DNA from 4 places in the Photobacterium carnosum genome. Region 1 is predicted to be linked to each of the others. Evidence: predicted binding sites of a transcription regulator. Region 1 holds the regulator's gene; each other region holds the start of a gene.
The links. Region 1 encodes CRP, which controls carbon source genes, mostly activating them, when cyclic AMP is high. Its sites were predicted from a motif close to TGTGANNNNNNTCACA; they were not measured.
Positions count from the first base shown of each region.

Region 2: recB (exodeoxyribonuclease V subunit beta) is a predicted target of CRP. The motif match lies at 6,804-6,819, and genes of this name have one in related genera.
Region 3: udp (uridine phosphorylase) is a predicted target of CRP. The motif match lies at 2,876-2,891, and genes of this name have one in related genera.
Region 4: cdd (cytidine deaminase) is a predicted target of CRP. The motif match lies at 5,525-5,540, and genes of this name have one in related genera.

Region 1 covers NZ_WMDN01000008.1:12,693-20,866, reverse strand. Annotated here, with positions in the region: gene astA (arginine N-succinyltransferase) at 1-624, shown strand, start outside; gene astD (succinylglutamate-semialdehyde dehydrogenase) at 638-2,098, shown strand; gene GLP24_RS09460 (DUF1338 domain-containing protein) at 2,139-2,936, shown strand; gene GLP24_RS09455 (hypothetical protein) at 3,016-3,198, opposite strand; gene crp (cAMP-activated global transcriptional regulator CRP) at 3,394-4,026, opposite strand; gene GLP24_RS09445 (OsmC family protein) at 4,409-4,813, shown strand; gene GLP24_RS09440 (phosphoribulokinase) at 4,890-5,759, opposite strand; gene GLP24_RS09435 (YheU family protein) at 5,910-6,122, opposite strand; gene GLP24_RS09430 (hydrolase) at 6,220-7,188, opposite strand; gene GLP24_RS09425 (ABC transporter ATP-binding protein) at 7,256-8,174, opposite strand, start outside.
Region 2 covers NZ_WMDN01000018.1:12,731-20,904, reverse strand. Annotated here, with positions in the region: gene argA (amino-acid N-acetyltransferase) at 1-906, shown strand, start outside; gene recD (exodeoxyribonuclease V subunit alpha) at 981-3,047, opposite strand; gene recB (exodeoxyribonuclease V subunit beta) at 3,040-6,660, opposite strand; gene recC (exodeoxyribonuclease V subunit gamma) at 6,946-8,174, opposite strand, start outside.
Region 3 covers NZ_WMDN01000004.1:47,426-55,599, reverse strand. Annotated here, with positions in the region: gene GLP24_RS05420 (zinc/cadmium/mercury/lead-transporting ATPase) at 45-2,654, shown strand; gene udp (uridine phosphorylase) at 3,046-3,813, shown strand; gene GLP24_RS05410 (hypothetical protein) at 4,015-4,245, shown strand; gene GLP24_RS05405 (Card1-like endonuclease domain-containing protein) at 4,352-5,518, opposite strand; gene GLP24_RS05400 (LysE family translocator) at 5,820-6,470, opposite strand; gene GLP24_RS05395 (hypothetical protein) at 6,734-6,925, opposite strand; gene GLP24_RS05390 (peptidase U32 family protein) at 7,153-8,174, shown strand, end outside.
Region 4 covers NZ_WMDN01000003.1:228,663-236,836, forward strand. Annotated here, with positions in the region: gene GLP24_RS04625 (spore gernimation protein) at 1-146, shown strand, start outside; gene GLP24_RS04630 (nitrous oxide-stimulated promoter family protein) at 227-634, opposite strand; gene GLP24_RS04635 (hypothetical protein) at 872-1,165, shown strand; gene GLP24_RS04640 (thiopurine S-methyltransferase) at 1,464-2,102, shown strand; gene purT (formate-dependent phosphoribosylglycinamide formyltransferase) at 2,179-3,354, opposite strand; gene GLP24_RS04650 (DMT family transporter) at 3,519-4,394, opposite strand; gene cdd (cytidine deaminase) at 4,528-5,415, opposite strand; gene GLP24_RS04660 (CidB/LrgB family autolysis modulator) at 5,628-6,317, opposite strand; gene GLP24_RS04665 (CidA/LrgA family protein) at 6,314-6,658, opposite strand; gene GLP24_RS04670 (hypothetical protein) at 6,776-7,300, opposite strand; gene sbcB (exodeoxyribonuclease I) at 7,467-8,174, opposite strand, start outside.

The DNA of each region.
Region 1 (8,174 bases):
TGGCGACAAGGTGTCAACGGACGCTTATTGTCTAAGTCGCGCTTTTTGTTGATGGCGGATCATCGACAGCGATTTGCTGACGTTGCCTTTGCTGAAATGCGTGGTGTGTCTGATGAGCAGGGTAATTCTCCTTTTTGGCAATGGTTGAAAGAGCATTTCTTTTCGATTGATTTTACTTATGCAGATTATTTAACGGGCATTGGTCGCAAAGGCTTTATTGCTGATTTAATGCCGAAATTACCGATTTACGTCAATTTACTCAGCAAAGAAGCACAAGCGGTGATTGGGAAAGTACATACCAATACTCGCCCAGCATTACAGCTGTTAGAACAAGAAGGATTTTGTTGCCGCGGTTATGTTGATATTTTTGATGCGGGTCCAAGTGTTGAATGTGACGTTCGAAATATTGAAACTGTGCGTCATTCGCAGCGCTATTCGGTCGATATTGGTGAACATAGCAGCCAACAACATTACCTTATTTCAAATTGCCAGTTAGCTGGGTTTCGAGCGGTTGCGGCTCCTATTGCGATTACGGCGCAAGGACAAGCCATGATGACCGCGGATGTTGCAGTCGCGCTTAATGTGAAAATGGGTGATGAAGTACGATTAGTTGCGCAATCATAATAAGGAGAATCGAATGAGCTTATGGATTAATAATCAATGGCTAGTGGGCGATGGTGAGCAATTTCAATCACTCAATCCTTATAATGATGATGTAGTTTGGCAAGGTCATGCCGCGAGTGTTGATCAAGTTGAGTGTGCTGTTGCCGCTGCAAATACAGCGTTTTTAAGCTGGCGTAATACGACGTTTAGTGAACGCTTAGCCATCATTGAACGCTTTGCTCAATTACTGCAACAACATCAATCGCAACTGGCACACATTATTGCGACTGAAACAGGTAAGCCATTATGGGAAAGTACCACTGAAGTTGCGGCTATGATTGCCAAAGTAGGGCTATCAACGCAGGCTTATCATGAGAGAACCGGCACCCGTCAGCGTCAACAGGCCAATACCACCATGATTGTTCGTCATCGTCCGTTAGGGGTAATGGCGGTATTTGGACCGTATAACTTCCCCGCTCATTTACCTAATGGTCATATTATTCCTGCATTGTTAGCCGGTAATACCGTGGTCTTTAAACCCTCAGAATTGACGCCCAATACCGCCCAACGGATGTGTGAGTTGTGGCAGCAAGCGGGTATTACTGATGGGGTGCTTAATTTGGTGCAAGGTGGACGAGCAACGGGAGCAGCATTAGCCATGGCAACTGGGGTCGCTGGGGTATTGTTTACCGGGAGTGCACAAACAGGACATTTATTGCATCAGCAATTTGCAGGGCAACCTCAAACCATGCTGGCCTTAGAGATGGGAGGCAACAACCCATTGGTTGTCGGTCAAGAGTATGGTGAGATTGAGGCTGCAGCATATACTATTATTCAATCGGCTTTTTTAAGTGCAGGGCAGCGTTGTACGTGCGCGCGGCGATTATATATTGCCACCGGAAAAGCTGGCGATGCTCTGTTAGCCCGTTTAGTCGCGGTCGCCTCGCAATTGCTGGTGGGCGATCCATTAGCAACCCCAGCACCGTTTATGGGACCATTAATTTCTGTTGTGGCGGCAGATCACATCATATTGCATCAACAACAACTCTTGGATGCGGGTGGCGTTGCTTTATTAATGGCAACTCGAGGACAAGGCGCAATTGTGACGCCTGCGATTATCGATGTTAGTGCTATTAGTGAACTCGCGGATGAAGAATATTTTGGACCGTTATTACACGTTAGTCGTTATGTCGATTTTACTCAAGCGGTCGCGAGTGCTAATCAAACCCGTTATGGATTAGCCGCTGGGTTAATTTCCACTGATAGCCAGCAATGGCAATATTTTATTGAACATATTCGCGCTGGAATTGTGAATCGTAATCGACCGTTAACGGGAGCGAGTGGTGACGCGCCTTTTGGTGGCCCTGGCGCATCAGGTAATCTTCGTCCAAGTGCTTACTATGCGGCTGATTATTGTGCTTATCCGATGGCATCTGTTGAGGGGGATGATGTGCAATTACCGTCTCAATTAGCGCCAGGAGTAAGCTTGAGCTAAGGTTTAATGAGTGATAATACTTTCAATAGGCAGGCTGATTATGGAATCTATTACCCAACTTTTTGATAGTTTATGGCGCGATTATAGTCAACGGTTATGCCCCTCTGCGGTGCAAATACAGCAGTTGTTAACTGAGGACGCGGCGTTACTCAATGATCATATAGCATTGCGTAGTTTTGGATTACCCAAATGTGGCTTAGCGGTAATTGCCGCGCCATTTATTGCCTTGGGGTACCAGCCACAAGCGAAATATCATTTTAATGCTAAAAAGTTGTATGCAGAATCCTTTATTCATTCCAATCCGTTACTGCCAAAAGTCTTTATCAGTGAATTACAATTAGCGGGGTGTTCTGCAGAATTACAACAAATGATACGGACATTGCTCGATCAGGTTGATGATGCTTATTTTCGCAAACCTGATTTTGTTTATAGTGGTCGTCCGTGGCAACTTGATTTTGCAACCTATCAATTTTTAGCCGCTGAAAGTGAATATGCGGCATGGGTTGCGGCGCATGGTTTTGGGGCTAATCATTTTACGGTCAATATTAATCAATTAGAGCAGTTCTCTGATCTTGAGGAGGTGAATCATTTATTACGTCATAACCAGTTTGTGATTAATCAGGCTGGGGGCGAAATTAAAGGTAATGCTGAAGTAATGTTAGAGCAATCAGCAACTATGGCTGATGTAGTAGGAGTGAGTTTTAGAGATGGTATTCATAAAATATCGGGTGGATTTTATGAATTTGCTAAACGTTACCCGCAAACCAATGGTGAATTATATTCAGGGTTTGTGACTGCTTCAGCAAATAAGATATTTGAAAGTACGGATCGTGAATAGAAAGCATTCATCGGTACAAAGTGAACTATCGCGTAATAAAAAACAGCACTGCGTCATATAAGTGCTGTTTAGAATAAAATTAATTATCTAGCGGCGAACCCCAAACTCCTGATTCATCAGCAGGGCAGCGGCGTAATCCTGTTTGTTGTTCAAGGTAGCAACGACTATCACTAAACCCTGTCATTTCAATGGTTGTTGGTTGACTGGTTAATACCCCAGGTACTGTGGTGTAACTATTAGCAGAAAAGCGTTCAATATCCATATTGACCATTATTGATTTAAAATCCATTTGTGAGCGAAATGTAGCATAAATAGATGCTATTACAAGTTAAAATTTAACAGTAATGCAGATGTGCTCAATGATTGCTTTTGGGTGTGACCATAAGGGGGAAATGATCAAAAAAAACCGCAGGCATAAGCTGCGGTTTCATCGGTGATCTTGGTATTACTAAAATAATTAGCGTGTACCGTAAACCACAATAGTCTTGCCGTGAGCAGAAATAAGATTTTGCTCTTCCAGCATTTTTAAAATACGACCGACTGTTTCGCGAGAACAACCTACGATCTGGCCAATTTCTTGACGAGTGATCTTAATTTGCATGCCATCAGGGTGTGTCATTGCATCGGGTTGTTTTGCAAGGTTAAGTAGTGTCTGTGCAATACGACCAGTTACATCAAGGAATGCAAGATCTCCTACCTTTTGACTTGTCACTTGTAAACGACATGCCATTTGAGCAGATAGACGCATTAAAATATCTGGATTAACTTGAATTAACTGACGGAATTTCTTGAATGAAATTTCTGCAACTTCACAAGGGCTTTTTGCACGAACCCAAGCTGTACGTTCTTGGTCATCTTCGAACAAGCCGAGTTCACCAATAAAGTCGCCCTGGTTTAGGTAAGAAAGGATCATCTCCTTACCTTCTTCATCCTTGATTAATACAGCAACAGAACCCTTCACGATGTAGTACAAAGTTTCTGCTTTTTCACCTGCGTGAATTAACGTACTCTTTGATGGATATTTGTGAATGTGACAATGGGAAAGAAACCACTCTAAAGTTGGATCTGTTTGCGGTTTACCTGGAACCATATTACTAACTTCCTCTGCATATGTTGCCCAACAATATGTTCTGTAGATATAACTCAACAAAATGGTGTGTTGGCAGGGTTACTCACTCAGCGGTTAGGCTGTGAGTTAACTTGAACTGGCTTAGAGTGTATCCTTTTTCTGCAGCTTTTTCTTGATATTGATCGAGCAGACTTGCTCATTTATGAGAGATAAGTGTGCACGTGATCACATCGTTGTGACTTAGTTGCCTAACGTGCCGTTTTAAAGTGGTTTTACTCTCTAATTTTACAAATATAAATATGCAACATTATTAACATAAAACAAAATAAACACTGTTTACATTGATGAAATTGTCAATGAAAATGAACTGAATTTCTGAAGAATATAGCTCAAGGATATAAATATGCAATCACGTGTGAAGTGGTTAGAAAATATGACGTTTGTAGGTCAATCTGCATCGGGTCATAGTGTTGTGTTAGATGGTAATGGCGGTGAAAAAGCCCCAAGTCCAATGGAATTAGTATTAATGGCTGCGGGAGGGTGTAGTTCAGTTGATGTTGTTAGTGGTTTACAAGAATTACAGCAGCAGATCACTGGTTGTGAAGTTGAAATCTCAGCTGAACGTCGTGAACAAGCCCCTCGAATTTTTACTCATGCAAATTTACACTTTGTTGTCACTGGTCATGATTTAAATGATCAGCTAGTGAGTAAAGTGGTGGCAGACTCTCTCGAAAAATACTGCTCAGTGTGTTTAATGCTGGGTCAAGGTGTCGAAATGAGCCACAGTTATGAGATTGTTGTGGCGTAACACGATGATGATTACGGTTGCTGATACCAGTGACCGTTAATCTAACAAAGTAATGGTTAATTAATATAGGTAATGATTACGCTATTTTGCCGTTTTCAATTAATTGTTCGAGCAGCGGGCGCATAATTAATTCCATCGCAAAACTCATTTTACCACCGGGGACAACAAGGGTGTTGTGACGTGACATAAATGAACCTTGAATCATCGCCAATAAATGCGGAAAGTCGACATTCTTTAAGCCACGAAAACGGATCACCACAAAGCTTTCATCTAAACTTGGAATACCTTTGGCGCTAACAGGGTTTGAGGTATCCACCGTAGGGACTCGTTGAAAGTTAATATGGGTGCGAGAAAATTGCGGGGTGATGTAATTTAAGTAGTCATCCATTGAGCGCACTATCGATTCCATTACCGCTTCTCTTGAATGGCCGCGGTCGCGAGTGTCGCGAATGATCTTTTGAATCCACTCTAAGTTAACAATCGGCACCATGCCAATCAGTAAATCAACATGTTGGGCTGCATTGGTTTCCCCATCAACCACACCACCATGTAACCCTTCATAAAATAATACATCGGTATTTTCAGCAAGCTGTTGCCAAGGGGTGAATGTTCCGGGCATTTGATTATAAGGTACGGCTTCATCAAAGGTATGTAGGTAACGCCGAAACTTGCCACTACCGTCTTGAGCATATTGTTCGAAAAAGTGGGCTAATTGCTCGAAATCATTGGCTTCAGCGCCGAAATAACTGATGTGGCGACCTTGATCTTTAGCTTTACGGATTTCACAATCCATTTCTGGGCGAGTGAAGCGATGAAAACTATCGCCTTCTAACCATGCCGCGTTGATGTCCATCATATTAAACATCTTGCGAAAGGCTTCAGAGGTGGTGGTTGTGCCCGCGCCTGATGAACCTGTGACAGCAATAATAGGGTGTTTTACCGACATAACTCACCTGTTGTTGTGATTATTACGTGATGAATAACAAAAATAGACAGTGATAAATGTTACTACAAGTTTGCTGAAATGTCGGTATTAAGTGATAAAAATGCAGATGAAGACAAGTTTTGGTGAGTGATAATACAGTGACTAATTGGATTACATTTGATTTCTTAGCTTAATATCTACCGATTCATGTAATTCAGAGAAAACAATCACCGCATCACCTGATTCTAGTTGGCGTCGAACATAAGCGACTTTATCACTGAGGCTAATTTCTACTTCGCCATAATCGGTACCTTCACGCAAAATAAATTGTTCAATCAGGTTTGTTAATGTTTCTGGATCGATGTCTTGCCAAGGAATAATCATTACAACTTCTTAAATGACTAATAAAATAATAGCCGCAGTATATTCTTAAACTTAACTGAAAAGAAACTTAGTCATTATGTGGTGATGTTGCTTGATACTAAGTTAATTGTTGCTGAAACCACGTCGGCACAGTGTGTTCTAACCAAAATTGTGGTTTGAGTAAGCTGCCATTGATAAAGCCAACATGACCCCCTGTCGCTGATAGATCATAGTGAATGTTGGTGGGTAAGGGGTGCTGAGGAATGACATCACGACACATAAAGGGATCATCTTTAGCGTGAATAATCCGTAAGGGGAGTGTGATCTTAGCCAGTTGTAGTAAACCACTACAACGTTGATAGTAATCATCGGCATTCTTAAATCCATGCAGTGGTGCCGTTACTGCTTGGTCAAATTGCCATACACTGTTAATTGATGCCAGTTGTTGCTGATTAATCGGCATGGTATGAGGGTGACGCTCAATTTTTTGGGCAACGGTGCGTTTAAGTGATGTTAGTAAGTAGTGTTGATAAACGCGCGAGAACCCTTGCTGAATACGATGGGAACATGAGGCTAGGTTGAGCGGTGGTGAGATAGCTTGGGCTGCGATGAGTTCGCTATTATCAGGGTAGTGAGCTAAGTAATTAATCAGCACATTACCGCCAAGTGATACACCTACTGCCATTAACGGACGCTGTGGAAATTGCTGACGTAACCATTGAATGAAGAAGCGTACATCCTTAATGTCACCAGAATGATAGCTTTGCGGATGACGATTTAGTTCACCACTGCAACCTCTAAAATGCATCATCACCCCAAGCCAGCCTTGTTGTTTGGCTGCCATCAATAGACCATTAGCGTAAGGGCTATTAAAACTTCCTTCTAAGCCATGTAATAAAATCATTAATGGTTGGTGATGGTTTGTCAGATCGGGCTGCTCTGTCCATGCCAAATCAACAAAATCGCCATCAGGCATTTCAAGACGCTGGGTGATGGGTGTAAAGAGGGGCTGGTGACGAATTAAGCGAGGTAATAAGGTTTGTAGGTGTGGATTGCGTAATCCTATCGGGGCAGTGAATGGCTGCATATGATGTCCTTTACTCATACTTAAATAAAAACGCCGTAACAATGAAAATCGCTACGGCGTTAAATGATTACTCAGCGTTAAGCTGGCTTTCCATTTCTTCTAATTGTTCTTGCAGTTCCATCCATGCCACTTCAATGTCTTCAAGATCAGATTTAGCATCCCCTTGAAGTTTTAACTGTTGATTCATTTGTGCTTTATTTTCCGGATCATAAATGGTGCTGTCACTTAATGCCGTTTCAGCTGAGGTAATAATCTCATTAAGCTTATCCATTTGTTTTTCAAGCTTAGTCACTTCTTTACGAATTGGTGCTGTTTGCTTGCGGAACTCGGCATCTAAACGCTTTTGTTCTTTACGTGATGCGGCACTATTGTCTTTATTGGTTTCGGGTTTTGCCGCTTGTTGTTCACGACGCTCGTTGCGATGTTGCTCAGTTAGCCACTTGTGATAATCACTTAAGTCACCATCAAATGGCATTACTTGGCGATCATGAACCAGGTATAGATCATCGGTGGTTGCACGTAGTAAATAACGATCGTGACTAACAATAACCATTGCGCCTTCATAAGATTGCAACGCAAAGGTCAGTGCTTGGCGCATATCTAAATCGAGGTGGTTAGTCGGTTCATCGAGTAACAATAGGTTTGGACGTTGCCATACAATTAGCGCTAATACTAATCGTGCTTTTTCGCCACCAGAAAACGGACCGACTTTTTCTAATGCTTTATCACCAAGAAATCCAAAACTACCTAAGTAATCACGCAGTTGTTGTTCAGTTGAGTTAGGCGCAATACGTGCCATATGTTGTATTGGCGTATCATCAAGGTATAAGGTTTCTAATTGGTGTTGAGCAAAGTAACCAATTTTAACCCCTTGCGAAAAGGCCATATCACCGGCTTTGGCTGGCAATTCACCAGCAAGCATCTTAATTAAGGTTGATTTACCGGCACCATTACGACCCAGAAGGCCAATTCGACTTCCTGGAACA
Region 2 (8,174 bases), on a different contig from region 1:
GACGGGATTGATTTTTGTCATAGCGGTAAAATTCGTCGAATTAATAGCACCGCCATAGCCAACCAATTAAAACAAGGCTCAATCGTATTACTCGGCCCTATTGCCAGCTCTGTCACTGGTGAATGTTTTAATCTCACCTCAGAAGAAATTGCCACACAAGTCGCGATTCGATTACAAGCAGATAAATTAATTGGCTTCTGTTCCGAACAAGGGGTCATTGATAACAACAATGACATTATCTCAGAGTTATTACCCCATGATGCAGAACAAGTATTGCAACAACTTATCGATAATGACGAACAACAAAGTGGTACTGGCCGTTTTCTTCGTGGCGCGATTACCGCTTGCCATGCTGGCGTGCCTCGCAGTCATTTATTAAGCTATAAACAAGATGGCGCAGTGATTCAGGAACTATTTTCACTCGATGGTATTGGCACTCAGATTGTAATGTCAAACGCAGAGAAAATACGTCGTGCTGATATTAATGATATTGGTGGGATTTTAGATTTGATTCAACCGTTAGAAGCAGAAGGTATTTTAGTTCGTCGTTCACGAGAACAATTAGAACGTGAAATTACCCTTTTCAGTGTAATTGAACTTGATAACCTTATTATTGGTTGTGCTGCGCTGTATCCCTATCCAGATGAAAAAATGGCAGAGATGGCATGTGTTGCTATTCATCCGGATTTTAGAGATGGTGATCGCGGAGTATTGTTACTCAATAAACTATGCCAACAAGCTCGCGATACTGGTCTTGATAAAATATTTGTTCTTACAACCCGTAGTGTACATTGGTTTCGTGAACAGGGATTTTATGAATGTGATATCGAGCAATTGCCGATGATAAAAAAAGATCTCTATAATTATCAACGTCGATCTAAAATACTCATAATGCTAATCCGTTAAACCAAAAACGATACCTAAATAACACAATGCCAGCACTGATGCTGGCATTGTTCACTCAAAGATAACCAATAACATTACACTAATAGTTGTGCTAACCCGCTGGCACGTTCAGTTCGTACTTGAACACTCTTGGTAATAATGTCCATCGGTGCATACAAGTACAGCCGCGACTTAGCACGCGTGATACCAGTATAAATTAATTCACGGGTTAATATTGGTGTGTATTCCGCAGGTAATACCATGACTGTATCCGCAAATTCCGAACCTTGTGATTTATGGATCGTCATGGCATACACTACTTCATGCTCAGGAATACGACTCGGTAAAATACCGCGAACAGTGCCATCTGGCATTTCAAAATACACCCGTAATCGACGCCGACCACCATCAGAATCACCCTCAGGTTCTAACATCGTCATACCAATATCACCGTTAAATAACCCTAATGCGTGATCATTACGCGTGATCATAATCGGACGTCCGACATACCAGGTTTCATCATTGGGTGAAATGCGACCACGATGAGTCAATTCTTTTTCAATCCGTTGATTTAAGCCAACAACCCCAAAATCCCCTTCACGTAAGGCACATAATAATCTGACATTCGCAAAGGCTTTTAATACTTCAGCCGGCGTTTTATCGATTTTTATCGCATCTAAATAATCAAGATAAAACGTCACCACTTGATTAATCATCGAGACATAAGTTTCAGCACCTAAAGGGGAATGATGAATATCTTTAAACCCTTGCTGAAAGACCTTATTTACCTGTGCAGGTTTACCTAGATTAATCGCTTTAGCTAATTGTCCAATACCCGATAATGCATGGAAACGGTAACTCTTTTGTAGCATGCATAAACAGTCAGTCACCACACTTAAACCGATATTATTTGAATGTAAATCAAACCCAGTCAACTGACTTAATAACTGCCCTTGCTTAGCGCTGTAACCTTGAGTTGCAAAGGAACAGATATCACCTAACACCGCCCCCGCTTCAACGGAGGCTAATTGATCTCTGTCACCCAATAAAATCAATTTAGCCCCTTGTGGCATTGCGTCTAATAATCGCGCCATCATCGGCAAATCGACCATTGAGGCTTCATCAACCACCAGCACATCTAGGTGCAACGGATTATCTTTATGATGCCTAAACTCAACCCGATTTGGAATCGAACCTAATAAACGGTGTAATGTACTTGATTGCGTCGGAATTAAATCTTTAATCGCCTGCGGTACAGCTAATGATTTGATAGCAGTACCAATAGATTCCGTTAAACGCGCCGCCGCCTTACCTGTCGGTGCCACCAGCATAATATTCGGTTTATGTTCACCATTAGCTTGCATCACCAACGCCGCCAATAATTTAGCTACAGTGGTGGTTTTACCTGTACCCGGCCCGCCCGAGATCACTGCAAACTGACGTGTTAGTGCCATTGCTGCGGCTACTTTTTGCCAATTTAAGCAATTCGTCGTTGGCACCAAACTATCTAATGGTTGTAAATCCGTTATTTGCTGCGCTTGTTGTAATACGTTATCAATCGCCATCCAATCAAGCTGCTGTGGTGTGACAATATTCAAATAATCACAGGTTATTTGCTGGCGTTGTTTAGCGTCAGTCGCACCTTGCAACGCATGGTATAAATGCCCATAGCTTGGCTGAAACAAATCATTCAACGCTTGATGCATCAAACTCAATTGTTGGTCTTGCCACTGGGTGACTTGACCGTAATTAGTCGCCATATCCACAATCCGCTTTGCAACCGTTTGTTCAAATTGCCAATAACGATTAAGGTATAAACGACCATGATCAAACACCAAAGGACTTGCTTGTAAGCCTTGTGATTGAACATTAGCTACCACATCAAATTGTGATAATAATGGTGCCCATTGGGTTAATTCAGGTGAGCCATCAACTAACGCTACCGATAATCGGCTTGATAAACCAAATAAGTGCTGCACTCGCAATTGATCTAATTGAATACAAACATGGCCTTTGCCTAATTCATAACTCACTAATGCAGCCATTAGTGCTGCCAAATCCTGTTGCGATTGCGGACTGTGTAGCGCCACAAATTTAGCAAACTGATAATCAAGCTGACGTAAGCCACCTTGTTTAGTCAGTGTTTGTAAACGCTTAAGCATGTGATAGCACTCCTTTCATGAGTAAATCCAATTCATCAAGTAATTGTTCACTTGGGCGCGCATAAAAAATACCACTGTCACTCCCCGCCTGAATACCGCGTAAAAACAAGTAATACACCCCACCAAAATGGGTCTCATAGCTGTAATTAGGTATACGACTACGCAGAAAACGTTGTAATGCCAGAGCATAGATTTGATATTGCAAATCATAACGGTGTTCACGCATCGCGGTTTTCAATTGCTCACCTCGATACACTTGTGGATCATCACCTAAATAATTTGATTTCCAGTCTAAAACGTAATATTTACCTTGATGCTCAAACACTAAATCGATAAAACCTTTTAGCATTCCACTCACGGTTGCAAAGCCTAATTCACCCGCTTTAGCTGACAACGGATCATGTTTTGCAATCACCTTGTTGAGTGCCACTGCTTGTAGGATCTCAATCGGCAATAAAAATTCCATTTCCGTTAATCGTTGCGACGCTGTTTTATCCGCCAACCGCAATGCATCACCATCAAGCGCACAAGTTAATACATCTTGAATTAGCTGCTGCAACACAGGTAACCACGCTAATTCATAATTTTCTAATTGCAGTAATTCCGTTAATTTCGCGACCGTTTCAGGGCAATCAACCGCTGCGGTAAAATCAATTTCTTCAAACACGGTATGCAAAAAGGTACCGGGACGCGCACCACGAGGAAAAGTATAAATCGAGTATTGTGGCTCTAATTCCAACTCATTATCGTCGATGTCTTCTGTCACATTTCGCACCGAATCAATATCAAACCCGGGTAAATCTAGACTGCTATCATGAGCCGTTTGATGACCTTGCTTAACCAAATTAGAATAACTGGTCATCCACCAATTACGCTCTAATGAGGCAGAGAACGGCCGTTTAACCAAGGCTTCAGTTACTTCCACCGGTGGTTGCCATGACACATCACTTAATTGCGGCGGTTCAGTCACAGTGATTGCCCCTTGCGCCTCACACAATTTAGCTAAGGCTAATTCAAGTGCAGCGACACCGCCCGCCTCACCATTCTGTACTAAATGTCCCATTGCTGAGCGATGTAAGCCAGTTGGCTCTTTGGTGCTACGGCCATTACGAATCGGAGCCATACCAACATAACAACCATAAACAGCACGTGTTAGCGCCACATAAATTAAGCGTAGATCTTCGGCTAATCGTTCTAGATCGGCTTTTTCGATTGCGGGCGCTTGTTTAGCAATATCAAGTACCGTGATGTTATCCACTTCATCGTGATATTTAACTTCACCTTTACTATCGACCTCACGGTAACTGCACACAAACGGCATAAAGACTAAATTATATTCCAAGCCTTTTGATTTATGGATAGTAACGATCTGCACCAAATTACGTTCTGATTCTAACCGCATCACTTGATCATCGGCATTGCCGTTTGGCTCAGCAACATGTTCAGCTAACCAGCGCAACAGTGCATAATCACTGTCTAATGTTTGACTCGCCTGTTGCAGTAATTCACCAATATGCAGCAAATCAGTCAACTTACGCTCACCGCCATCTTCGGCTAATAATCGCTCTGCAATTTGATTTTTTGCCATCACACTGCGCAACATTGGCATCACACCACGTTTTTGCCACTGTTGGCGATATTGCTTAAAGCTATTAACTGCAATTTCCCACTCATTCTCATCATTATTGAGTTGATCAAGTTCAATTGCAGTGCGCGCAAACAGCCCTGATGCTAACGCCGCGCGTAATATACGATCATCTTCAGGGGTTAATACTGCTTGTAATAAACGTTGAATATCGGCCGCTTCTGGGGTTGAAAACACACTGTCACGGTTAGATAAATAAACACTGGCAATGCCTTGTTTGGATAATGCTTCACGGACTAATCGCCCCTCAGTACCCGTACGCACCAACACCGCTATATCTCCCGCTTCAATACTATGCTGTTGTTCTTTATCTAAGAAATACGCTTGTTGTTGCTGCGATTGAGTCAGAATATGTTGAATTTGTGCCGCAGTGGAAGCGGCCATTGTCGCTTGATAATTACCTTTGGTTATCGGCTTACCATCTAGGCTATCTTGTAACCAAAACGTCAATGCGTGTTGTGCTTCACCCTCTAACCACCAGCTACGTTGAGCGGCGTTAGGGCTATGATCAACCGCTAAAAATTCAATATCTTGATCATAAATAAACGGACTATCAGGCTGTTGAAATACACCATTAACAGCTGCAATCATATTAGCTGTCGAACGCCAGTTAGTGGCTAATGTATAGTGATCGGCGACTTGGCGACGCGCTTGAATATACGTAAAAATATCAGCGCCACGGAACGCATAAATAGCCTGCTTAGGATCACCGATCATAAACAGGCCGCATTCAGGGTGATGACGATAAACATCACTAAAAATACCGTATTGCAGTGGATCGGTATCTTGGAATTCATCAATCATCGCCACTGGATATTGAGCACGAATTTTACTCGCGAGTAGATCATCAACATCATTATCAATCGCAGCGCCTAACTGCGTCAGCAAGTCATCAAACGATAACCATCCTTTACGCGCTTTAGCGTCAGCCAATAATTGACGACAATGCTCAATCGCATGGGCTAATAATGGCTCACGTAAATTAGCAGGATGATCTAATAATTCAGCAATGGCATTAAAAACCGCATGTTCAGGCGCATCACCTTTGGCGGTTTTTTCAATTAATGTCTGCTGATGGAAGCGAATCAAATTATCAGGCAGTTCATAACCAACGGTGGATTGCGCTGCCCATGCGCTGACTTGTTCAATCCAATTGGGTAAACTTTTTTTGGTATAACTGCGTTTATTGATCCCAGAATTGGCAATTAAGGCTTCAAGATCTGCTTGATGCTGACGCCACAACGCTTTTACTTCATCAATCCGCACAATATTTTGCTGGTGTAATTGTTCTAACGATTCGGTCATCGCAGCCACTGACAATCGTACTGGCGCACCAGTTAAACTATTGCCAATTTCTTTCAATAATGCCGTGGGTGATGACCAAATTTCACGCACTTCATGGGCTAGCGCTGGCGGTAAATGATAAAAACTACTACGCCAATAATCCGCCACCACAATATTTTTAAGCTGGCTTTCATCGGTCACAAATTCATTATTAAAACGGCTACCCGATTCAAACGCATTTTGAGTCAGCATCCGTTGACAGAAACCATGGATAGTATAAATCGCCGCTTCATCCATCTGCCGTTCGGCTTGCAATAAAAGGGTTGCGGCTAATTTATGATCTGGATATTCATTTAATAACGGCTCAATAACAGGATCGTGACTAATACCACGACTAAACGCTAACCGCGCATCATGGATACGGGCACGAATACGAGCACGTAATTCTGCCGTCGCCGCTTCAGTGAAGGTTACGACTAAAATTTGATCAACCGTCAACTGCTGTTGATGACGAGTGTCCTCATTACCATGCGCTAGCAATAACCGTAAATACAAACTCGCGATGGTAAATGTCTTACCTGTACCCGCTGACGCTTCGATCAAACGCGTGCCATGCAATGGAAACGTCATTGGTTGCAGAATATTCGTTAGTACGTCATCCGTTGTTAGTACTTCAGTCGCCATTATGTCACTCATCCCATGGTTGCTATATGTAACAACAGCACCAGCCCGATAATTTTTAATGTCAGTGATCGAGCTAGTTATTATGTGACCCAACACTTATAAGTAAATATTGGCACCTAATATTCTATTGTGTTCCTATAATGTGAGAACTTACTCACGGTTTATACGACAGTGGTTAGTTAGTATCAGCGCCAGAAACTTGGTCACCTCTGGACCTGTGGCCGCACAGCGAACACCCTACAACTAACAATGATTTGCTGGCGGCCACACTACTTCACTACCGCGTTATTCTGGCTTAATTTCTTTACTATTCACCACTACCGCTTGTAGCACCAATGCCGCTAATTGATTCGCATCTTGTGCCACATCGTCATTCCATTGCGGCCATACGCGCTGAATGTAATCATCACCGCCTTCCCCAGCAAACAAGTAACCGTCGTTAAAACATTCTGCCATTTTTGTCAGGGCTTTTTGTTCAGTTTCTCCATCACTCTTCCAGCTACCATCACGGCCGATATGGGCTTGTATGGCTGCCATCGCAGTTTTAGGGAAATACGCTAAAGGTTGATTTAAACCTTGGTAATACAGTTCAATCAATTGCTGTAAATAAGCCAGTGCTTGCTGTGGTTCAATCGTTTGTAATTCAAACTGCTTATCAGTACCAATAATATGGGTAACCTGTTGGGTTTCAGGCACCGATATAGCCAAACATAAATGATCAAGCCAAGCCGTTAAAAAATCTTGAGGGCGAATTTTTCCAGTACGGTAACGTAAAAGACCAGACTGATAACGCTGCTTGAGCCAGCCTTGTAAAGAGACGTTATGCCCCTTAATCATCACGGTGATCGCCACTTCTTGATCCGCTAATGGTGCATGAATTAATGGCTCAATCACATCGGTTAAATTCGCTACTGCTTGACGACTAGCGGCTAAATCAAGCTCACCAAATGCCGCGACAGGTAGATTACCTGCGGCACGCTGCTCTGCTGCAAACTGGTTATAAATCACATCAGGATCCGCATTTTTCAGCTTGGCATCTAATAATAATTCCAGCAATTGATCGCGAATTAAATAGCTTTCCAACCCGTTAAGAACAAACGGCTCATCGTCTTCTAATAGCCCCATTGGCGCTTCAAAATACACTTTAAGACGACGGTTAAAAAAGTAACGCACCGGTAAACGCCAAAAACGCTGTAATTCAGCCAGTTCTAAAACCATGCTGTGATCATCCGCCATCGGTTCAGCCATTAATGCATTAAGCTGAAATGGCGCACTTGCCTGACCATCACGGTTGGCAGCAGGTAACCATTCAATTGCAAAACTGGCGTGATCGCCAATAAACGCACTGGGGCTAAACGGTACTAACGGGTGATGTTGAATTAACTGTTGTTTGATATTGTTTGCAGAGACATCTACCGCTAACGGTTGATCGCCCGCGCAGCAATAGCCTTGTTGGCAATACTCCACCAGCTCACTGACTAACACTGATGGCACTTTTTGAGCGTTATCTTGAA
Region 3 (8,174 bases), on a different contig from region 1:
TAATTATCATCAGTAAAACTGAATAGCACCCAAGGAGAACGATGATGTGTGCTCAATGTAATAATAAAAAAGATCATATTCATACAATAAAATCAACGGTTGCTAATCAAGCAACCGTAACGGTGGTTGCAGCAACGGCTGATTGTTGTTCGAGTATAAATTCTGAGTGTTGCTCGACCAATAAAGATTCTGAAGGGTGTGGTGATAACGACACTGAAGGTCCCGCTGCTGGTGGTTGTTGCTCAACGACAACGCATCATGATATCTATGCCGTAACAAACAAGAATAGTTTTACTATTACTGGTGCGCATGCTTCAGCTTGTGATCAGACGGCTCATCAAAATAAATATCAGCATAGTAACGCTAACCATTGTGATGGTCACGATTCCGATGCTAAGAACGCGCATAATCATGATGATCACGATCATAGTCTCCACGATCATAGCGGACATGCTCACAGTGGCCAATGCTGTTCAAGTCCTACTATGAGTAAAGAACAAGAATTAGCATTAGAAGCATCGCTAACAAATAGTGCTCATGGCAAAACGTTCAGCTGGAAAGTGTTAGGCATGGATTGTCCTAGCTGCGCGGCTAAACTTGAAAAATCCATCATGTCATTAGCGGCTGTCGATACAGCAAAAGTGATGTTTGCGACTGAAAAATTGATTGTTAATATTCATGATAATCAGCAGACTGATCCTGAAACGCTAAAATCTGAAATAGAAAATAAATCTAAACAAACTGGTTTTACGTTAGTTTCTACAACAACGAAAGCCGCTGACCTACCGACCCAATCTTTCTTAATTCAGCATTTGTCTGTGATTGTTATCGCATTGATGATGGTGATCTCTTTTGTCTTAAATAAAACAGTTTCTGCAGAAGTTGGGTTATTTGCGTTTACGCTGACTACCATTGTTGGCTTATTCCCTATATTGAAAAAAGCTGTCGTTTTAACCAAATCAGGCACGCCTTTTTCAATTGAAACATTGATGTCGATTGCCGCTATTGGTGCTTTATACCTTGGTGAAACGGCTGAAGCGGCAATGGTTATCTTCTTGTTCCTTATTGGTGAACAATTAGAAGGTTATGCGGCTTCTCGGGCGCGTAGTGGCGTCAAAGCATTAATGGATTTAGTACCAGAAGAAGCAACGGTTATTTCGGCTGATGGTTCAAAAACCAAACGATCTGCGGCTGAGTTAAAACCCGGTGATGTGATTGAAGTTGTACCGGGTGAACGTTTACCCGCCGATGGTCAAGTTCTTGATGTTGTCGCCAGTTTTGATGAAAGTGCATTAACGGGGGAGTCTGTACCTGTTGAACGTACACCTGGCGAAAAAGTCATGGCAGGTAGTATGGCATCGGATAAAGTGGTGCGCTTAACCATTATTTCAGCTCAAGGTGATAATGCCATCGATCGTATTTTGCATATGATCGAAGATGCTGAATTACGGAAAGCGCCATTAGAACGTTTCCTTGATAAATTCAGCCGTTGGTATACGCCAAGTATGATTTTATTGGCTGCGCTGGTGGTTATTATTCCACCATTAGTATTTGGTCAATCTTGGGATGAATGGATTTACAAAGGCTTAGCGTTATTATTGATTGCTTGTCCGTGCGCATTAGTTATCTCTACTCCCGCTGCGATTACATCAGGTTTGGCGGCGGCGGCACGTCGTGGTGCATTAATTAAAGGGGGAGCGGCGTTAGAACAATTGGGTCATATTGAAGTGGTTGCGTTTGATAAAACAGGTACGCTGACTGAAGGTAAACCTGTTGTCACGGACATGATTTGTTGGGATAACGACGACGAGAAATTATTACGTCAAGCTGCAGCGATTGAAGCGGGATCATTACACCCATTAGCAAAAGCGGTGGTTAATCGTGCTCAAGAAAAGCAGTTATCAGTGGTTGAAGCAACAGAGCGTGAAACCCTAGTCGGGCGAGGTATTCAAGGTATTACTGAAGGCGATAAATTTTTATTATGTGCCGCTGATCGTTTACCTCAAGATATTGTGCTCACAGCTGCGCAACAGCAGCAAGCAACTGATTTAGAAAATGAAGGTAAAACGCTGGTGGTTGCAGTGCGTAATGCACAACCTGTAGGATTAGTCGCATGGCGGGATAATTTACGTGAAGATGCCTTAATTGCGATAGAAAAGCTTAATCAGTTAGGTATTAAATCAGTAATGCTAACCGGTGATAATGCACGGGCTGCTGCTGCAATTGCGAAAGAGATTAATATAGATTATCGTGCGAGTTTGTTACCCGCAGACAAAGTGACTGAAATTCGCAAGCTTAATGATCTACACAGTGTAGCGATGGTTGGTGATGGTATTAATGATGCGCCAGCAATGAAAACTGCGACCATCGGTATTGCGATGGGTGGTGGTACTGATGTGGCATTAGAAACCGCAGATGCAGCGATTACGCATAACCGATTGTCAGAATTACCCGTAATGATTGAATTATCACGAGCCACTTTAAATAATATTCGTCAGAACATTGGTCTTGCTCTGGGACTTAAAGGTATTTTCTTAGTGACAACGATATTGGGCGTTACTGGGCTATGGGTGGCAGTCTTAGCGGATAGTGGTGCAACGGCTTTGGTTACGTTAAATGCTTTGCGCCTATTACGATTTAAACCAAAAGAATGATTTTGCTAATAACATAATCGTCTTATTTTTATAATTATGATAAGCAGAATGGGTTAAACACCATTCTGCTTTTTTATTTATGGCTATTATTAAGCGTAAATAACAGTGGTAAAGGTTATGATGAAGTTGCTTGTTTTTTGTGATGGATTCGATAGGTAAACGTTTTGTTGTGATATACATCAAGTTAATTTGTAACTAAAAATTATGTTGCTTTTAGTTAATGTGAATTAGCTCACTAAAAACAGTTCTAGCTTCCGTTATCTTTACATTAGATTTTGACAGACGTTGTTGTTATGTTGCGTATTACGTTTACTGTCAAACCACAAAAATTAACGATAATTATCCATCTCTGTTCCTACAATCAGAGCGATTAAATTTAGAGGGTATCATTATGTCTGACAATAAAGTGTTCCACTTAGGTGTTAATAAAGCGGATCTTAACGGCGCTGAATTAGCGATTATTCCTGGTGATCCTGCTCGTGTGGAAAAAATTGCCAACCTAATGGAAAACCCTGAATTCCTAGCAAGTGCTCGTGAATACACCGTGTACCGCGCACAGCTAGATGGTAAGCCTGTCGTTATTTGTTCTACGGGTATTGGTGGTCCATCAACGTCTATTGCTGTGGAAGAATTAGCACAGTTAGGTGTTAATACATTTCTTCGCGTCGGCACAACCGGTGCTATTCAACCGCATATCAACCCTGGCGATATGATTGTAACTACGGGTTCTGTACGTCTTGATGGTGCAAGTCTACACTTTGCTCCAATGGAATTCCCTGCTGTGGCTGATTTCACTGTAGCAACCGCAATGAAACAAGCATGTGATGATGCTGGTGCGACTGTGCATACTGGTGTTACCGCTTCTAGTGATACTTTCTACCCAGGCCAAGAGCGTTACGACACATTCTCTGGCCGTGTAGTACGTCGTTTCCAAGGCTCTATGAAAGAGTGGCAAGAAATGGGCGTGTTGAACTTTGAAATGGAATCTGCGACATTATTAACTATGTGTGCAAGTTCTGGTTTACGTGCAGGTTGTGTTGCGGGCGTTATTATTAATCGTACTCAAAAAGAAATTCCTGATCACGCAACATTAAAAGCAACTGAAGCTCGTTCAATTAAGATTGTTGTTGAAGCTGCTCGTCAAATGCTAACGAAATAAGTCGTTTTTAATAACGCACTGATTTATTTTAGATATTCTAAAAGCCGATAGTATTTTATTACTGTCGGCTTTTTTACGTTTAAGGTAAATAGCTATAATTAAAAACAACGTGATAATACGCTATAACCTATTGGTGAATTTAACCATTAGCTCTATTTTGTTGTAGAATAGTATTTTGTTGAGCTTAGTGAAGTTATAAACATGATTGATTATAAAATTATATTTCCGAATGGACGTCAAGATACCATTGCATTACCTATTTCACCTGTATTACAGATGAAAATTGCTTATTTAGATGATGTGTTTGTTGTAAGAGATATTATTGCAACAGTAGGAGAAAACTACACGATAGTGACATTATTATTAGATGATGGTCAGCACCATACGCAAAAACCACAAGCGGCAGGGGTTGTTTTTAATCGACTTGGATAAGTAACGCTAAACGGCATTAAGCGACGCTCAATCTTTGATTCAATAAAAAGGCCTTATGTGAAAAAGGCCTTTTTTGATCAATGAACATTATTATTTTTACAGATAACTATGCTGGGTTATGTGCCTGACCACCTGCACCTTTCAACCAATCATGAAGGTGAGTATATAATTCACCAAGTTGATCTGGACCAATAATTGCCAACCCTAAATCTTGTGCGCGAACTAAATCGTGATGACGTAGAGGACGGAAACTTACAAGCATTGCACGCGCTTGTAGGCCACCTAGCAAGTCACGTAATGATTCTAGTTTGTACAAGGTATCATCGCCATCATCACGCATACCTTTAGTCTTACACTCAATGATATGCAGTTTATTATTAACGATAGTTGCTACATCAAGTTCATTACGCACTTCACGGTCACCAATTTTACGGTAAACCTGCACGCCCAATGAGTGATCTTGAATTGTCGGTAATTCGTTTTGAATTGCACGAACCGTACTGTGAACTAGGCTTTCTAACCATTCACCGTTAGCAAAACGACGCGCCTCTTCATGTTTAAATGTCAAAATACCATCGTGGTATGTTGCAAGGCCTGTTTCTTCTAAATCAGTTAGGAGCGTGCCAAGTTCTTTATAGCCCTGTTGCTTTTCACTTAACTCAACATTTAATACCTGTTCTTTACGACAGGTTGTTGCTAGATAATTAAGTGTTGCTAAACCTGGGCCTAATTCTAATGCAGAACTTGCCCAGCGTTGGCCTAATTCCCATAATTGGTCGTTCAGAGATTCTGGCATTGGATTGTCAGATAATTCACAACGTGCACCAAAAATAGTTAAATAATCAGAGATTTGAATACGATCTTGAACTTGTTGTTGTTCACGGTCATTAGGGAAAAACCAGCACATTTCATCACTGAATGGCTCAATAACGTAGATAGGCCAATGGAAAGAGCGGAAGACTTCATAAGCAGATAATAAACGGTGACGTAAACCACAGCTAGCATTAAACCACACATCTCGGCTGTCGTGTTTTAATTGTTCAGCAAGTTGGTTCAAACATTGTCTAATTTGAGTGACATTGATAATGTCGGGAATAATAAAAAATTCAACAATAATATTACGTGAAGTTAAAATAGAAGCGAGTCGATCATATTGTTGTTGTTGTTTTTCTGTACCAATAAAGATCATTTTATCAGCAGGTACTGCTTCATCTAATAATGGAGTGATCAGACGGACAGGATCCTGATCAATAATGCCAACGTGAGTAATCATAGTAATCCTTAATGCGCCCAACATACAGGGCGTAATATGGTGATGCGCATTAAATAAAAGAAATGTAAAAGTAAGTGTGCGCAACACATCTAAGGTAAGTATATGCGGTTTTTTAGTGCAAAATTCAAGTCAAAATTTATAAACTAATAATGCACACATTAATCGGAAATATTACTTATTCAGTTATTTTGTCTAATAGTCTATTTTTAAGCGTTTTTTTTATCTAAATATTGAGATTTTCTAAAATGCCATCGTTATTCATGGCATTTTTTTTGTTGAAAACATAGTTATCAATAATAATTTACATACTTGGTGGTGTTGGTAATTGTGAAGCTAATAGCCAAATAGCCAGTACGAAGAAGATTAAACCCATAAATTTATGTTGGTTATTACGGAATTTTTCATTCTTCAATAACGATTTTCCAAAAATACCAATCGTTGTGACTAAAAATAAGTTAAATAATAACCCTAATACATTTAGTAATAACCCAAGAATTAGCATCTGTTCGCCAGAGGATGTTGCAACATGGGTTGAAACAAATTGTGGTAAGAACAGCACAAAGAAAATGAGTGCTTTAGGATTAAGTAGATTAGTAAAGACAGCACGACGGTATAACGTTGATGCCATTTTATTGGATTGTTCTAATTCTTGAGGCGCGTCATCTGGGTGACTGCGCATACAATCCCAGCCCATTTTTAATAAATACGCGCCGCCAACTAAACGTAAAACATGCAATGCGATTGGGTTCATTGCGATAAGTGCTGATACCCCAAGAGCCGCTAGAATGGTTAATAAAATACCAGAGGTTGCATTACCTAAACTTGCATAAATACCGACTTTGCGACCGTAAGTTAAGCTTGAACTGGCAATAAGTAACATGTCAGGTCCAGGAATGAGTAGTAGAGCAATTACAGCGGTGAGGTAAAGCGGTAATACATTTAAATCAATCATGGTAAAAACAACGTTATAGTGTAGAAGTCTATATTTTACACAATAAATAGTTCCATTCCATGAGTTACAATCAATAGAAAGTGTTTTTTACTGCTTTGACTTGATTATGTATGTTAATCGTCCGTTTTACGTTATTAATTTGTTAATATTAATGGTTTTATTTGGGCGTTAAGTTAGGGAAGGACTGATCACTAACAATAAAAAATACTGTTGATGTGATCAGTGAATAATTGGTTTTGTTGGTCTATTTTGACTGACTTTTATTATGCTTTCTTGCTATGGAAATGAAAACGCTCATGAAAGTAAGCTTTTAGATGCTCTTCCATATTGTGTACTTTATCATCAATTGCTTCACACAGTACTGCATCATTGTTCATTGCATTGACACGGTTAATAACCATTTCGTCGATAGCTGATTTTTGTGTTTCGGTTAGTTGTGGCTGTTGAGTTGTCATTATTATTTTTATCCTTATTGTTTCGATTAATCAGTAAAAGATTTGAATATATGCATAGTATCGATATTTATTTAAATAAGGAATATTTGTAAAAATTGTTTACGAATAAAAAGTGATTAAAACCGACAGTAAGATGTGATTTATTTTCCAAAATTGGACTTAATCGCCCTCATGAGTAGAATAGCCGTTCACAAAATTGATACGTTTTTTGAAAGGCACGGTTATAAATGGGTAATAACGCGATGAGAAGTAACTTTGAGTTGTTAGCGCCGGGCGGTGATATAGAGTCGATTAAAGCGGCTATCGTTGCGGGTGCGGATGCTATTTATTGTGGATTAGATAATTTTAATGCCCGTAATCGTGCAACGAATATTACCTTTGAAGATTTAAATGGCATTGTTCGTGTTGCACACCAACGTGATTGTAAGATTTTTCTTACGCTTAATATCATGATCCTTGAAAGTGAAATTCCTGCTGTTATTCGGTTATTGAATAAATTAGTTAACACTAAAATTGATGGTGTTATCTTACAAGATTTAGGGCTATTTCACTTAATTAAGCAACATTTTCCAACACTTGATGTCCATGCTTCAACCCAAGTTAATAGCCATAATGAAGGCCAAATTTTATTTATGGGGCAGCTTAATGCGAGCCGTGTAAATTTATCGCGTGAACTTAATATCAAAGAGATAAAACAGTTAGCACAGTTTGGACATCAACATAATGTGTTAATGGAAGTGTTTGTTCACGGCTCATACTGCATTGGTTTTTCTGGGTTGTGTTATATCAGTTCGGCTAAAAATGGTAACTCAGGTAACCGTGGTCGTTGTAGCCAACCTTGTCGAGATCAATATCAAACGACGGCGGTTGGTAAAGATTATCCATTAAATATGAAAGACAATTCTGCGTTTTCAAATTTAGAAGCCTTAGCGGATGCTGGGGTGTATTCATTGAAGGTGGAAGGACGCATCAAAAAATCACATTACGTTTATACCGTGGTGGATAATTGGAGCCGTCAATTAGACAATTATTGTAATCAAAAGCCATTATTGGCGGATACACGTGAGTTATACACTGTCTTTAATCGCGATTTCTCTAACTCATACTTAATGGGTGATATTAATAAAGCGATGTTTATCGATAATCCACGCGATAACTCTGTCGATCACTTTGCACAGATTGCTGATGCTAAATCTGAGACTGAAATTCAAGCGGTTAAGCAAAAGCTATATGATGACAAAACTACGAT
Region 4 (8,174 bases), on a different contig from region 1:
AGCTTTACACTAAAATTGAAGGGGTGAGTGTTATTGGTGACGGTGCTAAAAATGCTAAAGTGGTTGATGAAGATCAATTTACTGTTGAACTAACGAAAAAGAATACACCTGTAAAAATTGAAGTAATTGATTTTTATCGTAATTAAATAGATTATTACAAACAATATCATGATGGAAGCAGTCTTTATTCTTTAAGGACTGCATTTTTATATCTGCTTTTTTTCTATTATTCATTGTTTAATAACGTTTTTCTTTTTTTATGATTAGATATCATTTCTTTGTTTAGTACCGGTATTGCTCTTTTATCCTTGATAAGGTGTTTGATAGCCATAATAGGATGTTTAATTAGCATTTTGGGGCCAGAATAACGCATGATTGTCTGTGACTTTATCTTTTGTTGTGGTTTATAACAATGAATAGGGCACTGTTTACAGCTGGGTTTATCTTTACCATAAGGGCATCGATCGAGACGTTGTTTTACATAGATCCTAAATTGCTCACAGTCATCACAGCGTTGAAATTTGTTATTATTGATTTGATGATGTTTTAAGCAATAAAGATCGATCATTGCCGTTATAGTCCTAAATTCATCATTAAGTTGACCAAATAGGTGAAAGTCGTCTTTTTTATCCATGTATTGTTACCTGTTAGAAGTTAAAGGAATTATTCTAACGCTTACAAAGATGTATTTTAAATAAAACTTTTCAAAAGAGTAAAAATAAATAGAAATACGATTTTTTGTGGTAATAAGTGTTAATAATGTTATTAGAGTGAAAAATTTAATGATTAAACACAAGAAACATGCGGAGATGGCTTGATTTAACGGGAGTTGAGCAGTAGTATCCACGCCTCGATTTTTATGGTGGTGTATATGAGCAGATTTGAGTGCCTTGAAAGAATTGTCGACGAATATCGTAAGAAAGTTCGTGACGCAGAGTTTAACCGTCAGAACGATAGCGAAGTGGCTAAAGTTCTAGTTTTATTAGTCGGTAACTCAATGTTCAGTCTGGCTGATGAATTTGCTGATTGGGTTAATCGTGGCGGTGATCGTAGCTATGGCGGTAAGTTTTTTGTTTCTAAGCAACTAATGACGTTGTTAGAGCCAGTAACTTTCCGTGGCGTAACGGTTCGTCGTGATTCGATTAAACTATTCAGAATTTCATAACCTGAGTGGCTTCCAATCGTTATTCAATGACTCTCCGATAGAAAAATTGAAAAACAGATTTTTGATCTAGCTATCAGCGTGGTCAATAAAAAGGGGATGCTATGGCATCCCTTTTTTGTTGATTATTATAAAGTGACATGTTCACCTGCATTACCTTGTTTATCTTCTCTTCCTGCACTTTCGATTTTTCCTATTCCTGCTGTTTTCCTGTTTCTTCTGTACTTAACCCTTGAGTCTCAATAGCGACTTATGGTCAACTAGCATCAAATAAAAAATATATAAAGAAAGAAGGTAATACATGGACGCTGAATTTTGGCATAGCCGTTGGACTGAAGATCGTATCGGGTTTCATTTAACCGATGTTAATCCATTATTAATAAAACACTGGTCACTGGTTAATGCTCAACGTGATGATCGCGTGTTAGTACCAATGTGTGGCAAATCAGAAGACTTAGTTTGGCTTGCGGCGCGTCATAATGATGTGGTTGGGATTGAACTGAGTGATATTGCTGTAAAAGCTTTTTTTGCTGAGAATCTTTACACGCCATTAGTCACCGGGATCGGCTGTGAGCATGTGTATTCATTTGATGAGATCACAATTTATCAAGGGGACTATTTTACCGTTCCTGTTGCACCGGTTGATGTGGTGTATGATCGTGCGGCCTTAGTTGCGATGCCACAATCAATGCGTGAACGTTATGTTGAGCGTTTATTGCAGTTGATTAAACCCGGTGGGCGTATTTTATTAGTGACCTTAGATTACCCTCAATCACAAATGGACGGACCTCCATTCTCAGTGCCTAAGGCTGAAATAGAAGCGTTATTCAGTGGTTGTAAGATCACCCATTTAGAACGTGATGAAGCTGATGCAACCCATCCTCGTCGTCAGCGTGGTGTCGAGCGTTTCGCTGAAGAAGTATGGCTAATTGACGTTTAATAAACTCACAATAGCGTAGCTGAAAAAACAAAGGCGTCTATGTGACGCCTTTATTGTCTTTATTGCGCCGCTAAGGCTACAGAATGACGTTAACATCTGCTGCCGTAGCAATGGCATCCGTAACAGCTGTGTCAATGTCATTACGGCGTGTAAGCGCAACCCCAAGACGACGGCGACCATTGATTTCAGGTTTGCCAAACAGTCTTATTTGCGTTTGTGGACGAGATAACGCAGCGGTTAAATTATCAAATCGAATATTGGTAGAAATACCTTCAGCAAGAATAACCGCAGAAGCTGATGCACCATACTGTGTAATCGTGGTAATGGGCATGCCTAAAAAGGCACGGACATGCAATGCAAATTCAGATAACTCTTGAGAGATCAGGGTTACCATTCCTGTATCGTGTGGGCGAGGGGATACTTCGCTAAACAGCACTGTATCGCCTTTAACGAACAATTCCACCCCAAATAGACCATAACCGCCTAATTCGTTTACAACCTTCTTAGCAACGTTCTCAGCCGCTTTTAAGGCTGCCTTTGACATTTGCTGTGGTTGCCACGACTCGCGGTAGTCGCCATTCTCTTGACGATGACCAATTGGCGCACAGAAATGCACACCATCAACCGCGCGTACTGTCAGTAGCGTGATTTCATAATCAAAATCGACAAAGCCTTCAACAATCACACGACCTGCGCCTGCACGTCCACCTTCTTGTGCGTATTGCCATGCTGATTCAATGTCTGCGGCAGTTTTAATCACGCTTTGACCTTTGCCTGATGAACTCATGATCGGCTTTACAACACACGGCATGCCAATGCGATGCACTGAGGCTTCAAAATCGGCATATTGATCAGAAAATTCATAAGGCGAGGTTGGAATGGCTAAGGTTTCAGCTGCAAGACGACGAATACCTTCACGGTTCATGGTCAGTTTAGTCGCGTTAGCGGTGGGTACAACATTGACACCTTGGCTTTCAAGTTCAACTAAAGTATCTGTCGCAATTGCTTCAATTTCAGGTACAACAAAGTGGGGTTGTTCAAGGGCAATAATACGTTTAAGTGCATCACCATCTAACATATCAATCACATGGCTACGATGTGCTACCTGCATTGCTGGCGCATTCTCATAACGATCAACAGCAATCACTTCAAGCCCAAGACGCTGACACTCAATAGCAACTTCTTTACCTAGCTCACCAGAGCCAAGCAGTAATACACGGGTTGCATCAGAACAAGTAGCGGTACCAAACATTGAAATTCCTTACGATTTGTCATTAAAGGTGAAATCTGTCGCTAATAATACCTTATTTTAATGTTTGCGCAATCGTTTGCTTTTGGAGGGTATTTGATAGAAAGATCATAATTGAAGAACGTGAAGCGAAAAAAAACCGCTTATCATAAGCGGTTTTAATGTGGTTATTTTTTACGATTTTCCCAATGGGTAATAAAAGCAACGGAGAGAATAATAATCCCAGCACCAAGCCATAATCGTCCGGGTGGTGCCCAGCCAAAGACTAACCATCCACCTAATACGTTTAAAGGTAATTTAGCATGATCAAAAGGTTGGACAAAAGAAGCATCAGCCACGGCATAGGCTTTAGCGATTGCCCATTGTGCTAACCCAGTTAATAAACCTGCCAGAATTAATAACCACCAGCCCAAACCGATTGTTGGCATGGTAAAATCAGGAGCAGCTAAAATAAGATTGAAAGGCGTCATTAAAATAAGTAGATACATCACGATGGTTGTGGGTGATTCATGGCTAGATTGTTTTTTCACCATCAATGAATAAGCTGCCCAGAAAAAGGCTGCACCTACAGGCAATAATGTCGCGATGTTAAAATCTTCAGACCATGGCTCAAGAATAATCATTGCACCAACAAAACCACCTAACGTTGCTAACCAACGCGCTTTACCGACAGTTTCTTTAAGAATGAGCCCTGAACCAATGGTTGCAAACAGCGGGGAAATCATCAGTAATGCAATACCTTGCCAAATAGGAACAGGGTAGGCTAATGCCCATAACCATAACTGAATACCAATAACTGCAAAAAACACCCGTAAGCAGTGTAACCAAAAATGATTAGTTTTAAGTGATTGACGAATGCCTAACTTGCGTAGCCAAGGCAGCATTGCGATCAATGCAATAAAGTATTGGATCAACGCCACAGAGGTGGAAGGAACATGCATTTTGATACTAAGGTACTGAGCTAAGCTATTTACTACGGCAAACGCGAGCCCGGCAGTTAGCATCCATGCTGCGCCTCGCAGAGGATTATGTGTTTGAGACATTGTCATTGGCTTCTAATAATTAGGTGGCAAGATGATACGCTTTTGGTGTTTGATAGCCAACATTGATCAAGTTTAGATAACAAAAAACCGCCACTTAGGCGGTCTCTTCAATCTTTTTAAATCAATTGCAGACTTAATAAGCAACATACGTTAATTGTATATCGGGATTAAGTGCATCTAACAATGCTTGTGTACGCGCTAATTGACTAATTTTACTTTCAGCACTTTCTACCAGTGCCGCTTCTGCAATTTCAGATAATGAATAGTTAGACATATTCATATTAATTAATGCAACTTGCAGAGGCGGTAAGCTTGGGTTGAATGCCGCATTTTCTGCATACATTCCTTCAAAGATACGACCATCTTGTGCTTTTAATGCCACACCACTGAAATTCTTTGAGTAAGGTGCATGTGAACGGTTGGCTGCATTACACGCGCTAATCGCAAGTTCTGAATTTTCTTCAATACGAATACCATTATTCAAATCACTTAATAGACCATCTTTAACCCCTAAATCTAGCGGGCCGAAAGAATCAGGTAGGTATTGTTGCAGCGTCATTGGTTCACGTTGTGGCAGTTGGATGATCATGTCGTTAGCAGAGGTTAATTCATTCATAAACTGACGGCAGTGACCACAAGGGCTGTAGTTAATAGTGACATCTTTAATGCCCACTTCGCCCTTGATCCATGCGTGGCTAATAGCCGATTGCTCAGCATGAATAGTACAAGCCATGCTTGCGTTTTCAAATTCCATATTAGCGCCAAAATATAAGCGGCCAGATGTGCCACGTACAATTGCACCAACATAGAAATTAGAAATAGGGACTACAGCATAGGAAGCAGCAAGAGGAAGGAGGGCCAAGCGAAGTTCAGTATCAGTCATGTGCGTTGTTGATAATAAACATTCAAATTGCTCAGGACTGATAGTCGAATCGAAATCTGAAGCTTCAATAATAGGCTTTAAAGCTGACGCCAATTCAGCAGGTAATAAGCTTAATGCTTTTATAACACGTGCGTACATTGGGTGTTACTCCTTCATTGTTTATGGCAAAACATTCTATGTGAATCACCGTACGCTGAGAGTGATCTTGATCACATTATTTACTTTGCTATTACACCTATTACATTATTGAGAGTGGCGTCACACTTGTTTCTGTAATTAACAAGACATTATTTCAATGACTTGTTGAAATTTGATTATTTTGATTACTTTATGTTCGATTACGTGTTGCGCTACGAAGCATGACCAAACAAGTGTAAAAGCAAAGGGAACATCAGCGGGGCTAATAGGGTTGTCATAATGCCGCAAATAACCAAGGCTAACGAACTAAATGCCCCTTCTTGATAGTTTTCTTCTACAGCTTTGGCTGTGCCTAATGCATGTGAAACCGTACCAATCGATAAGCCTTTTGCTAATGGGTGTTTTACACGGAATAGCTTCATGATCGGATAACCTAATACCGCGCCAAATAACCCGACAATAATCACCATTGCAGAAGTGATCGCAGGAATACCACCAATTTGTTGAGAAGCCGCCATTGCAAGGGGCGTAGTGATAGATTTAGGTAAAATACTTGCCGCAAGTTGAGCATCCGCACCCATTGAAAAAGCAATCGCAGTACCAAAGGTCATTGATAACACGCTGCCAACAAAACATGAGGTTAAAATGGTTTTCCACTTACTACGAATAAGTCCAATTTGTTGATATAACGGGAAAGCTAATGCAACAACGGCCGGGCCTAACAAATAGTTGATCACTTCATTTTGAGCAAAATAAGTTTGGTAAGGCACTTCCAGCCATTTTAGTGCCAGAATCATGATAATAAGGGTGATCAAAAGAGGGTTGAAAAAAGGGTTTTTAATTTTCATCGCTAAATAACGTGCAGAATAAAAACAGACTAAAGTTGCCACTAGCCAAATCATGAATTTTTCTCCTTATGGTGTACTGCTAACCCGATTACAATTAATACAATAGTGGTGCTACCAAGAGTACTTGCAAAAATAATAGCGGCATTATTTTCAATGATGCCTAAGTAATTCATTAAACCGACACCCACGGGAACAAATAACAGTGCCATATGTTTAATTAATAGATTACAGGTACTTTCAACCCATTCAGCACGACAAATTCCAGTAACCAGGCCGATAAAGAGGATAAATAAACCAATAATACTGCCAGGAACCGGTAATCCAGAAAAATGCTGAATGCCTTGCCCTAAAAAGAAACAAGCCATGACGATGGCAAATGAGCGGATGTAATTCATGTGTAGAATAACTCTTAAATGTTTTATTCATCATACAAATTAGCATGACAATTGTCACACTAATTTTTTAATATTAACGGACTATATGAGTTTTCGTTGATAAAACAAGCGATAATGTTAATTAATCGTAAATACATACAAGCTTATTAGTAGTATGAATGTAATGACTATTGTTGTAAAAATAGTTGCATAATTAGTCTTTATCACTAATGAGAATGGTTTTCTGGTGTGCTTTTTTGCGATGTTTGACCATGATGGCGTTTTTTTTAATACCGAGGTTTCATTGCGTACTGCTGCGGTATTGGGTAATGACACGCGAAAGCCATAACTAGGGATAATATAGATAGGTATAGCCATTTTTCCATGACGAAATAATTTTTTAGACAGTGATAATAATAGAATATTGAGATCATAATGATGATCACCGCTATCTTCGAATGCATTGGGGTAGATAAAGGTATAACGGTACACCGACTCAATACTGACAACTTCACCAGCAAGATGACAAAGAGAGGCTAAAAAACGGGATTCGTCATCAGTTAATAGTATTTGTTGATTATCATGCCATCGAAGTAGCCTATCTTCAGGAATAAAATCAATACCTTCAAAGCGATAACATTTTATTGCCGTTTTCGTTGTCATTATTCCACCCATTTGTAAACGCCTCGAACACAACCTCACTCGATAGCATTAAGTGTTGACGTAATTGCGACAATCATCAAATAACAGGTCTTATTAATAATAAAAAAGCCCATCACATGATTATTATGATGAGCTTATTGTGTTTTTAAATGTGTAACACCATGAATTACATTAACTTATTAATATAGTCATATAACGACTTCATGATCTTCATTTTATTTTCATTGGATTGGCAATCGAGCGCAGCTGCTTCAAAGCTCTCCATGTACTTAGTCATGTTCTGTTCAAAGAAATCTTGGCAATGATGCTTCCAACGCTGCTGTTCTTGATAGGTAAGCGTTAATGGGTAATTTCGTGCACGATAGCGGAACAACAGCGGTTTAATACGTTCATCTTCAACATTGATTTCTAATGTTGCCAGTGCATCAACCTCAGTTTCTCGAATAATATCCATCGTAGAACGATCAGCGGTTGAGAAGAAGCCATCGTAAAGCATGGTATCAACGTTATCACTATTGGCGTATTCACGTTTAACACTGAACATTTCAAGCAACTTCGCACGAACTTCAGGGTGCTGTTTTAATAATGCTAAATGTTTAAGACATAACTCACGATCAATCCCCAATCGGGCTGCATCTTCTGCTTTAAGCGTTTTCGCAGGCGCAAGCACAGGGCACTTATTTAAATGCACTTCTTTAATCGGGACTGGTAATTCATCAGGACCAAGATCGATACGCTTAGTGTATAAACGCTCACGCAGTTGATCAGCATTCATCTCAATCAATGGGGTTGGATCTTGGGCAAGGTTAACGCAGATCACCGTATTTTGATTATCGGGATGCCACGCCATCGGCACGATCCAACTGGTATTGCC